DNA from 2 places in the Streptomyces sp. NPDC037271 genome. Region 1 is predicted to be linked to the other one. Evidence: riboswitches for the same ligand, from Rfam matches in the RefSeq annotation. Region 1 holds a riboswitch; the other holds the start of a gene.

The links. A riboswitch is a leader RNA that binds a small molecule or an ion and turns the genes downstream of it on or off. The one in region 1 is predicted to bind glycine.
Region 2: it holds a riboswitch for glycine, as region 1 does, so the genes downstream of both, gcvP (aminomethyl-transferring glycine dehydrogenase) here and gcvT (glycine cleavage system aminomethyltransferase GcvT) in region 1, are expected to answer to the same signal.

Annotation. Positions count from the first base shown of each region.
Region 1 is NZ_JBVJVN010000016.1:123,540-129,404, forward strand. It holds gene ACZ7G3_RS25125 (enhanced serine sensitivity protein SseB C-terminal domain-containing protein) at 109-906, opposite strand; gene ACZ7G3_RS25130 (enhanced serine sensitivity protein SseB) at 1,100-1,864, opposite strand; gene ACZ7G3_RS25135 (AAA family ATPase) at 1,944-2,612, opposite strand; glycine riboswitch at 2,793-2,886, shown strand; glycine riboswitch at 2,887-3,004, shown strand; gene gcvT (glycine cleavage system aminomethyltransferase GcvT) at 3,044-4,162, shown strand; gene gcvH (glycine cleavage system protein GcvH) at 4,311-4,688, shown strand; gene glyA (serine hydroxymethyltransferase) at 4,704-5,865, shown strand, end outside.
Region 2 is NZ_JBVJVN010000003.1:431,887-437,751, reverse strand. It holds gene ACZ7G3_RS09785 (bifunctional nuclease family protein) at 1-136, shown strand, start outside; gene ACZ7G3_RS09780 (MerR family transcriptional regulator) at 331-1,014, shown strand; gene ACZ7G3_RS09775 (DNA polymerase IV) at 1,084-2,544, shown strand; gene ACZ7G3_RS09770 (PRC-barrel domain-containing protein) at 2,759-3,136, opposite strand; glycine riboswitch at 3,274-3,369, shown strand; gene gcvP (aminomethyl-transferring glycine dehydrogenase) at 3,545-5,865, shown strand, end outside.

The sequences.
Region 1 (5,865 bases):
GGGGGCCGGACACGGACGAGTTGGGGCATCGAGGGCGAGACGGGATCTTACGCCCCCGTCTACGCGCGAAGATGTCCCCCGGTACCGGCGGGACCAGCCCCGCGACGGTCAGTACCGTCCTCCGGCCGGAGGGTATCCGTACCCGCCCGCCGGCGCCTGGGCGGGGGCGGCCGCATGGGCCTCGCGGTCGTAGAACGGGCGGGCGTGGGCACGCAGCCACATGGCGACCGGATCGTGGGCGTCGGTCATCGCCACCGTCGACACCGGCAGCCCGTCCGGCACCGCGCCGACGGACTGCTGCATCATTCCGCGCACCGCGTCGACGGCCGGCGGGGAGGTGTCGTACAAGTCGAGACCGATGGCGAGGTACGGCGCGCCCAGCGCCGGCTGCACCCAGGCGCGGCGCAGCGCGCGGACCGCCGGGGTGCGGTGGGCGTTCTGCGCGAGCAGGGCGTAGAACTGGGGGACCTCGATGGCCGGTTCGGACAGGCGCAGGGGGCCCGCCGGCTGGCGGTCCAGGCCGGAGGCGATGCGGCGCAGGTCGAGCCACGGGATGCCGACACCGCCGCCGGGGGCGTGCGGATTGAGCCACAGGCCGTAGTGGTCCGGGTAGAGGGCGCGGGCCACCTCCAGGCCGTCGACCACTTCGTACGACCGGTTCCAGCCGCTGGCCGACAGCTCCTGGGCGGAGGTGACGCAGGGCGCGTAGCCGTAGCCGTCGACCTCCATGTTCCCGTACTGGGCGTCGGGGGAGCCGGCCTGGCCGTGCCAGAGCAGCATCCAGACCTGGCCGGATGTGGGGGTGGCGAGCGCGCGCAGCAGGGCCTCGTAGGCGTCGTAGCGCCCGGGCGTCACCTGGCGCAGCATGTGCTCGACCTGTCCGGTCGTGGTGCCGCTGGCGCTCACGCGTATCGCCCCTTCGAGAAGTTCCCCGGTTGTGGAAACCAGCTTAAGGCTCCGCCGGTCGGGGGGCTCCTATGAGCTCGGGGCGTGCGGTTGTCCGGCGTCTGCGGCGCCGTTGTGGCTTGTCGCGCCCACGCGGCGGAGCCGCACATGTCAGAGCCCCGCGCCCCTCACCGGCGTCGGCCTCACCGGCGTTCTACAAGTCCCGGTCGTAGAACGGGCGGACGTTCGCCCGCATCCAGTCGCAGACCGGGTCCTGGGCCGCCTCCAGGAGGACCAGGTTGACCTGGTACTTCAGGGGAGCCCTGGTCAGGGCCCGGCCCAGGGCGTCCAGGGGGAGGGCGCGGGCGTCACCCTCCCAGTGGGTGAGTTCGACGCCGACGAACATGACGGGGTCGGCGGTCTCGACGGCGGCCATGCAGCGGCGGGCGGTGCGGACGACGCCGATCGCGGCGAACTCGGCGGAGGCGGCGGTGAGGAAGTCCACCGGGTCGTCCTGCCAGTCCGGCTCGAAGAGGCGGACCCGGCCGCCGGACGCGGGTCCGTCCAGCGGGGTGCGGCCGGCCCGGCACAGCTCGGCCACGGCGGGCGGCGGCAGCGGGATGCCGACCGCGCCGTCCGGGTTGACGGCGATGCCGACCTGCGGGGGCAGGCCGCGGGCGAACTCCGCGGCGGGGGCGACGGTGTACGCCATCTGCGCGCCGGCCACCTGGCGGAGCTGCTCCTCGGAGCTGAAGACCGGTACGTAGGCCTGGCCGTCGACCTCCAGGGAGGGCAGGTCGAGGGAGCCGCTGTGCGGGCCGCCGCCGTTCGGCAGGGGGATCCACAGGAAGCTGCGGCCGAGCACCTCCACGATCCGGCCGCCGGCGCCCGGCACTCCGAGGGAGGCGGACAACACCTCCTCCAGCTCGTTGCCGGGCCACCCGCCGTACGGGTGTTGCGCCTGTGCCGGGACGTCCATCTGCCTACCTACCGCCTGCCTGGTACCGCTGCTGTGACGGGAAAGGCTAACCCGTTCGGCCCCGCGGCCCTACGGTGCGTCACCCCGTGAAGGCGATACGGCGGAGCGTGTTGGCCGCCGCCCGGTCCAGGAGGACCGCCGAGGTGCAGCCGGCGGGCAGGGTGCCCTCGGTCACCGCGCGCAGCAGGCGGGTGTTGGCCGAGCGGTGCCGCAGGAACGCGTACCGCGACACGCCCCGGCCGCGCTCGCGCTGGCCGGCCAGGGCCTCGTCGGCCTCGACGTCGAGCAGCAGCAGGTGGAGTGTGCCGTCACGGCGGCGGGCCTCGCGGGCCAGCCAGCCGCGCACCCAGGCCTGGGTGCCGCAGTCGTGCACGACGACGCCCTCGCCGGAGCGCAGGGCCCTGCGCAGTCCGGCGTAGTGGGCGAGGCGGACGAGGGGGCGGTAGAGCCCGTACGGCACGAAGCGCGGCATGCGGCGGTCCCAGCGGTCCCGGGTGTCCTGGGAGTCGATGCGCGGTCCGCGCACGGTGCGCTCCATCAGCGTGGACTTCCCGCTGCCGGGCAGGCCGGTGATCACCACCAGGTCCCGGGGTCCGAAGAGCAGGGCGTGCGGGCTGCGGCCGTCCCGGTCCCGCAGATCGCGGACGACGGGTGCGGGCAGCTCGGCGCACGCCTGGGGTGCCGGGGCGACGGGCTGCTCGGGCAGCGCGAGACCGGAGGTGGTGGCGTACGCCGTGGTCCTGTTCACCGTGATCGTCCTCCCCTGGGGCGGTTCACGAGTTCCCATCCCCGTCGAGTGTAAAGAGAAGGTAATGCGCAGGTCTCGCGTTTTCGTGCGCTTACTGCCACAAGCCGGTTACAGATATCGGTCTGCCCACGGATCGGCGGGGCGTGCAATGATGGCGGCGCCAACTGCATACCGGCCGTTTGAATCCGCGCGGGAGAGTCCCCGGCCGCGCCGGGGCGCCGAAGGAGCAAGTCCCTCCCTTGAATCTCTCAGGCCCCGTTACCGCGCGGGCGAGGCACATCTGAAAAGCGGGCCGCCCCTCGACGGGCTGCCCCACCCAAGGTGCAAGTCCCGGCCACCGCGCTCCGGTGGCCGTGACGAACCTCTCAGGTTCCGATGACAGATGGGGAGGATCGACCTCGCCACGTCCTGTCCTGGGAGACGAACGACCGATGAGCAGTACCGAACTCCGCCGTACCGCGCTCGATGCCACGCATCGCGCGCTGGGCGCGACGATGACCGACTTCGCCGGCTGGGACATGCCCCTGCGCTACGGCTCCGAGCGGGACGAGCACGTCGCGGTGCGCACCCGGGCCGGGCTCTTCGACCTCTCCCACATGGGTGAGATCACGGTCACCGGGCCCCAGGCCGCCGACCTGCTGGACTACGCGCTGGTCGGCAACATCGGCAGCGTGAAGCCGGGCCGCGCCCGCTACACCATGATCTGCCGCGAGGACGGCGGCATCCTGGACGACCTGATCGTCTACCGCCTGGGCGACCAGGAGTACATGGTCGTCGCCAACGCCTCCAACGCCCAGGTGGTGCTGGACGCGCTGACCGGGCGCTCGGCCGGCTTCGACGCCGAGGTGCGCGACGACCGCGACGCCTACGCGCTGCTCGCCGTGCAGGGCCCCGAGTCCCCGGCGATCCTCGCGTCGCTGACCGACGCCGACCTGGACGGCCTGAAGTACTACGCCGGTCTGCCCGGCACCGTGGCCGGCGTCCCGGCACTCATCGCGCGCACCGGCTACACCGGCGAGGACGGCTTCGAGCTGTTCGTGAAGCCGGAGCACGCCGTCGGGCTGTGGCAGGCGCTGACCCGGGCGGGCGAGGGCGCCGGGCTGGTCCCGTGCGGACTGTCCTGCCGGGACACGCTCCGCCTGGAGGCGGGCATGCCGCTGTACGGGCACGAGCTGTCGACCGCGCTGACGCCCTTCGACGCCGGGCTCGGCCGGGTGGTGAAGTTCGAGAAGGAGGGCGACTTCGTCGGGCGCGCCGCGCTGACCGAGGCCGCCTCCCGGGCCGAGCAGAACCCGCCCCGCGTCCTGGTCGGCCTGGTCGCCGAGGGCCGCCGGGTGCCGCGCGCCGGGTACCAGGTCGTCGCCGGCGGCGAGGTCGTCGGCGAGGTCACCTCCGGGGCGCCGTCCCCGACGCTGGGCAAGCCGATCGCCATGGCGTACGTCGACCCCGCGCACGCGGCACCCGGCACCGCGGGTGTGGGCGTGGACATCCGGGGCAGCCACGAGCCGTACGAGGTCGTGGCGCTGCCGTTCTACAAGCGGCAGAAGTAGACACCGGGCGGACGGCGGCGCCCTCGTCGCCCCGCGCGTGTCCTCGTCGCCCCGCGCGTGTCCTCGCTGCTCACCAGCGGTTTCAGCAGCCCCTTCACCAGCAGCCCCCCGTCACCAGCACTCCCTCGCGTACAGGAGAATTCAGGCCATGAGCAACCCCCAGCAGCTGCGCTACAGCAAGGAGCACGAGTGGCTGTCGGGCGCCGAGGACGGCGCCTCGACGGTCGGCATCACGGAGCACGCGGCCAACGCACTCGGTGACGTCGTCTTCGTCCAGCTCCCCGAGGTCGGCGACTCGGTGTCCGCGGGCGAGACCTGCGGCGAACTGGAGTCGACCAAGTCGGTCTCCGACCTCTACTCCCCCGTCTCCGGCGAGGTCACCGAGGTCAACGAGGACGTCGTCAACGACCCGTCGCTGGTGAACAGCGCGCCCTTCGAGGGCGGCTGGCTGTTCAAGGTGCGGATCACGGACGAGCCGGCCGACCTGCTCTCCGCCGACGAGTACACCGCCTTCACCGCCGGCTGAGGAGTCACGGACCGCATGTCGCTTCTGAACACCCCCCTGCACGAGCTCGACCCCGACGTCGCCGCCGCCGTCGACGCCGAGCTGGACCGCCAGCAGTCCACCCTCGAGATGATCGCCTCGGAGAACTTCGCCCCGGTCGCGGTCATGGAGGCCCAGGGCTCGGTCCTCACCAACAAGTACGCCGAGGGCTACCCCGGCCGCCGCTACTACGGCGGCTGCGAGCACGTCGACGTGGTCGAGCAGATCGCCATCGACCGGGTCAAGGCGCTCTTCGGCGCCGAGCACGCCAACGTCCAGCCGCACTCGGGCGCCCAGGCCAACGCGGCCGCGATGTTCGCGCTGCTCAAGCCCGGCGACACGATCATGGGTCTGAACCTCGCCCACGGCGGGCACCTGACCCACGGCATGAAGATCAACTTCTCCGGCAAGCTCTACAACGTCGTCCCGTACCACGTCGGCGACGACGGCCAGGTCGACATGGCCGAGGTGGAGCGCCTCGCCAAGGAGACCCGGCCGAAGCTGATCGTGGCCGGCTGGTCGGCCTACCCGCGTCAGCTGGACTTCGCCGCGTTCCGCAAGGTCGCGGACGAGGTCGGCGCGTACCTGATGGTCGACATGGCGCACTTCGCCGGTCTGGTCGCGGCGGGCCTGCACCCGAACCCGGTGCCGCACGCCCACGTCGTCACCACCACCACCCACAAGACGCTGGGCGGCCCGCGCGGCGGTGTGATCCTCTCCACGGCCGAACTGGCCAAGAAGATCAACTCCGCCGTCTTCCCCGGTCAGCAGGGTGGCCCGCTGGAGCACGTGGTGGCCGCCAAGGCCGTCGCCTTCAAGGTCGCCGCGAGCGACGACTTCAAGGAGCGCCAGCGCCGTACGCTGGAAGGCGCCCGCATCCTGGCCGAGCGCCTGGTGAAGGACGACGCGAAGGCGGCGGGCGTCTCGGTGCTGACCGGCGGCACGGACGTCCACCTGGTCCTGGTCGACCTGCGCGACTCCGAGCTGGACGGACAGCAGGCCGAGGACCGCCTCCACGAGGTCGGCATCACGGTCAACCGCAACGCCGTCCCGAACGACCCGCGTCCGCCGATGGTGACCTCGGGTCTGCGCATCGGTACGCCGGCCCTGGCGACCCGCGGCTTCACGGCCGAGGACTTCGCCGAGGTCGCGGACGTGA
Region 2 (5,865 bases), on a different contig from region 1:
ACCGATCTTCGGCAGTGACACGGTGCTCGACGACGCCGGTATCGCCATCCCGGACGAGCAGGAGGACGAGGTCGAGAAGTTCCGCGAGTTCCTCGACCAGATCTCGCCCGAGGACTTCGGGACCAGCAACCAGTGAGGCGCGAGGGCCGAGGCGTTCCAGGGCGCCCGTGCGGCCCTCCACCGGGCACATTCGGCTAGCCTTTCCCCGCGGTGGGGCACGTGAAACCACTCGTAGGGTGATTATCACTCGGCGTGCCGAGTGTGGCGATCGTTGACGCACCCGTGGTGACTGCCTACCGTCGAGGAGGCAGGTCAAGGACGGAGGTCGGCGTGAGAATCAGCGGCGACGGTACGGCTGGGGGTGGCCCCGGGCACAGCCTTGGGGCAAGCGGTCCGTACCCTCCCCCGAAATCCCGGCTCCGCGCGGGCGGGGGGTATCCCCAACACGGTGGCGCGGCCGAGGGCGTTCCGCAGCGACCGGCTGCCGTGCCGAGCAGCGGAGGGGCGACGTCCATGGCGTCCGAGCAGATCGGCTATCGCGGTCCGACGGCCTGCGCGGCCGCCGGTATCACCTACCGGCAGCTCGACTACTGGGCTCGCACGGGCCTCGTCGAGCCCTCCGTGCGGCCCGCCCACGGGTCCGGGACGCAGCGTCTGTACAGCTTCCGCGACGTGGTCGTGCTGAAGATCGTCAAGCGCTTCCTCGACACTGGGGTGTCACTGCAGAACATTCGCACCGCCGTCCAGCATCTCAGGGAACGCGGCTTTCGTGACCTGGAACGGATGACGCTGATGAGCGACGGCGCCACGGTCTACGAGTGCACCTCGCCCGACGAGGTGCACGCCCTGCTCCAGGGCGGGCAGGGCATCTTCGGCATCGCCGTCGGCGTGGTGTGGCGGGACGTCGAGAGCGCGCTGTCCCAGCTGCACGGGGAGCGGATCGACACGGGGGAGACCCTGGTCGGGCACAATCCGGCGGACGAGCTGGCGCGGCGGCGCAACCGGGCGGTCTGACACCGCCCGCACGCGGGCGGGGCACGGTCGGGCGAGGCGTTGTCAGTGGCGTAGGGCAGCATCGGAGATGTGAGAACCGCGCCCACGATCCTGCATCTCGACATGGATGCCTTCTTCGCCTCGGTGGAGCAGGCGTCCAAGCCGAGTCTGCGCGGGAAGGCCGTGGTCGTGGGCGGCCTCGGGCCACGAGGCGTGGTCGCCACCTGCTCGTACGAGGCGCGGGTCTTCGGCGTGCACTCGGCGATGCCCATGGGCCAGGCCCGGCGGCTGGCACCCAACGCCGCGTACCTCGTCCCGCGCTTCGAGCTCTACCGGTCGATCAGCGAGCAGGTGATGCGGCTGCTGCGGGCGCTGTCGCCCCTGGTGGAGCCGCTGAGCCTGGACGAGGCCTTCGTGGACCTGGAGGCCGGCGGGACGGCCTGGGACGCGGAGTCGGCGCGGCTGGCCGGCGCGAAGCTGCGCACGGACATCCGCACCGTCACCGGCCTCACCGGGTCCGTGGGGCTCGCCGCCTCCAAGATGCTCGCCAAGATCGCCTCCGAGGAGGCCAAACCCGACGGGCTGGTACTGATCCCGCCGGGGACCGAGCGGGCGATGCTGGAGCCGATGACGGTGCGGACGCTGCCCGGTGTGGGCCCGGCCACGGGAGACCACCTGCGGCGGGCCGGGATCACCACGGTCGGCGAGATCGCCGAGGCGGGCGAGGACGAGCTCGTACGGCTGCTGGGCAAGGCGCACGGGCATGCCCTCTACGCCATGGCCCTGGCCCGTGACGAGCGGCCCGTGGTGGCCGAGCGGGAGACCAAGTCGGTGTCCGTCGAGGACACCTACGACGTGGACATCCACGACCGGTTGCGGGTCGGTGTGGAAGTCGGGCGGCTGGCCGACCGGTGCGTACGGAGGCTGCGCGCCTCCGGGCTGTCCGGGCGGACCATCGTGCTCAAGGTACGCAGGTACGACTTCTCCACGCTGACGCGCTCCGAGACCCTCCGGGGGCCCACGGACGACCCGGGTGTGGTGCGGGAGGCCGCGGCCCGGCTGCTGGACTCCGTGGACACCACGGGCGGCGTGCGGCTGCTCGGGGTCGGCGTCAGCGGACTCGCCGACTACACGCAGGAGGACCTCTTCGCGCAGGCGGCGGGGGACCGGGCCGACGAGCTCGCCGAGGAACCCGATCCGGAGCCCGCCGCGGAGCACCGGCCGGCCCCCGCCGAGCGCCGGTGGCCGGCGGGGCACGACGTGCGGCACGCGGAGTACGGGCACGGGTGGGTGCAGGGCAGCGGACTGGGGAGGGTCACCGTGCGGTTCGAGACGCCCTACTCGGAGACCGGCCGGGTACGGACCTTCCCGGTGGACGACCCGGACCTGGCACCGGCGGATCCGCTGCCACTGGTCGCGCCCGTGCCGCGAAGACCCGGGGCGTCCGGGCCGGCGGGCGCGGAGGGCGGCCCGGACCTCGCCGCGGGCACCGACGCGCGGACCGGCCCGGCGGGGCCCGCGTGTCCTGCCGTCGGCCAGGACCTGACGTGACGGCGCCCGCCGACCGGCGCCGGGGAGGGGGACCGAGGGGGCCGGCCGGAAGACGGAAGGGGAGGCGGGGGAGGGTGTCGGCGAGCGTCGGCAGGGCCGGTGGGGTTGCTCCTCGTGTCCTGCGGGCGGCGGAGAGGGCGGTCGGAGCCCGCGTCTGCGCCACGATCCTCCGGATGGGCCCGGGCGGGCAGGGCGCGGTGGGACCGGACCGCCGTCAGCTCTCCTCCTTGCCCTGGCCCGCCAGCCTGCCGAAGTCGTGGTCGGGGAGCGGGGGAGGAGCGGCGACGTCGAGACCGTAGTGGTGGTAGAGCTGGAGTTCCTGTTCCGGCGAGAGATGGCGGCCGACGCCGAAGTCGGGAGCCTCCCTGATCAGAGCCCGGTCGAAGGGCACGCGCAGGGTGCCCTCGACCAGCTCGCTGGGCTCCAGGGGCACGAAGGCGTCCCTGCTGAACAGGCCGGTGCGTATGGCAGCCCACTCGGGGACCCCGGTGGCGTCGTCGAGATAGACCTCGTCGACAGTGCCGATCCGGGTGCCGTTGCGGTCGAACGCCTTGCGGCCGATCAGATTGCGCGGGTCGATGTCGGTACGCACGGGGCCCTCCATTGGGTCGCACTGGGCTCGCACACCAGCCGCCGAATCATCCGTAAGTACTACAAAAGAGCACATATGGCCGGTCGGCCACTCGAAGTCCGTGCGGCGACCTCGCTGGTACGCTGGCAAACGGCTGCTGACCCCGTGCGGGAGAGTCCTCCGGACACCACCGGAGGCGCCGAAGGAGCAAATCCTCCCCGGAATCTCTCAGGCTCACGTACCGCACGGACGAGGTCACTCTGGAAAGCAGGGCGGGCGTCAACGGCTTCCGCTCTCACCGACGGTGAAAGCCGGGAGAGCCCTCGGGCCCCCGGTGAAGCTCTCAGGTCGAGATGACAGAGGGGGAGGCCGTCCGGGTACCCGCGCCGTGGTGCCCCTCGAAGGTCGTCAGACCAGGAGGCCTCCGCAATGACCGCCCATCGCACTCCGCTCTCCGAGCTCGAACAGTCGGCACCGTTCGAGCAGCGCCACATCGGCCCCGACCAAGAGGCCCGGGCCAAGATGCTCGCGCAGGTCGGCTACGGTTCGCTCGACGAGCTGACGGCCGCCGCGGTGCCGGATGTGATCAAGAACGCCGACGCGCTGGACCTGCCCGGTGCGCGCTCCGAGGCCGAGGTGCTGGCCGAGCTGCGCTCCCTGGCCGACCGCAACCAGGTCCTCGACTCCATGATCGGCCTCGGCTACTACGGCACCTTCACCCCGCCGGTCATCCTGCGCAACGTCATGGAGAACCCGGCCTGGTACACCGCGTACACGCCGTACCAGCCGGAGATCTCCCAGGGACGTCTCGAGGCCCTGCTGAACTTCCAGACCATGGTGGCCGAGCTCACCGGCCTGCCGACCTCCGGTGCCTCGCTGCTCGACGAGGGCACCGCCGCCGCCGAGGCCATGGCGCTCTCCCGGCGCATGGGCAAGAACAAGAAGGGCCTCTTCCTGGTCGACGCGGACGCCCTGCCGCAGACCATCGCCGTGATACGGACCCGCGCCGAGCCGACCGGCGTCGAGGTCGTCGTCGCCGACCTCGGCGAGGGCATCCCGGCCGAGGTCGCGGAGCGGGAGATCAACGGCGTCCTGATCCAGTACCCGGGCGCCTCCGGTGCCGTGCGCGACATCAAGCCGGTGATCGACCGGGCGCACGAGCTCGGCGCCCTCGTCACCGTCGCCGCCGACCTGCTCGCCCTCACGCTGCTCACCTCGCCCGGCGAGCTGGGCGCGGACATCGCCATCGGCACCACGCAGCGCTTCGGTGTGCCGATGGGCTTCGGCGGACCGCACGCCGGCTACATGGCGGTGCACGAGAAGTTCGCGCGCAGCCTGCCCGGCCGCCTGGTCGGCGTCTCCGTGGACGCCGACGGCAACAAGGCCTACCGCCTCGCCCTGCAGACCCGCGAGCAGCACATCCGCCGCGAGAAGGCCACCAGCAACATCTGCACCGCGCAGGTGCTGCTCGCCGTCATGGCCGGCATGTACGCCGTGTACCACGGGCCGGAGGGGCTGCGGGCCGTCGCGCGCCGCACCCACCGGTACGCCACGGTCATCGCCGCGGGTCTCGCGGCCGGCGGTGTCGAGATCGTGCACGGCGCCTACTTCGACACGGTCACCGCGCGGGTGCCGGGCCGGGCCGCCGAGGTCGTCCACGCCGCCCGGGAGAACGGCATCAACCTGCGCCTCGTCGACGCCGACCACGTGTCGTTCGCCTGCGACGAGACCACCACGCGCGCCCAGGTCGGCGGCGTGTGGAACGCCTTCGGCGTCGAGGGCGACATCGAGGCGCTGGACGCGGCGACCGGGGAGACGCTGCCCGAGGCCCGGCTGCGCACCGACGACTTCCTGACCCACCCGGTCTTCCACCAGTACCGCTCCGAGACCGCGATGCTGCGCTACCTGCGCCGCCTCGCGGACCGCGACTACGCGCTGGACCGCGGCATGATCCCGCTGGGCTCCTGCACCATGAAGCTCAACGCGACCACCGAGATGGAGCCGGTGACGTGGCCGGAGTTCGGTGCCCTGCACCCCTTCGCGCCCGCCGCGCAGGCGCAGGGCTACCTCACGCTCATCCGTGAGCTGGAGGAGCGGCTCGCCGAGGTCACCGGGTACGACAAGGTCTCGCTCCAGCCGAACGCCGGGTCGCAGGGCGAGTTCGCCGGCCTGCTCGCCGTACGCGCCTACCACCGCGCCAACGGTGACGAGCAGCGCACCGTCTGCCTCATCCCGTCCTCCGCGCACGGCACCAACGCCGCCAGCGCGGTCATGGCCGGCATGAAGGTCGTCGTCGTCAAGACCGCCGAGGACGGCGAGATCGACGTCGAGGACCTGCGCGCCAAGATCGAGAAGCACCGCGACGAGCTGTCCGTGCTGATGATCACGTACCCCTCCACGCACGGCGTCTTCGAGGAGCACGTCGCCGACATCTGCGCCCGGGTGCACGACGCCGGCGGCCAGGTCTACGTGGACGGCGCCAACCTCAACGCCCTGGTCGGCCTCGCCAAGCCCGGCCACTTCGGCGGCGACGTCTCCCACCTGAACCTGCACAAGACGTTCTGCATCCCGCACGGCGGCGGCGGTCCGGGCGTCGGCCCCGTGGCCGTGCGGTCGCACCTGGCGCCGTACCTGCCCAACCACCCGCTGCAGCCCGCGGCCGGTCCGCAGACGGGCGTCGGCCCGATCTCGGCGGCGCCGTGGGGCTCGGCCGGCATCCTGCCGATCTCGTGGTCGTACGTCCGGCTGAT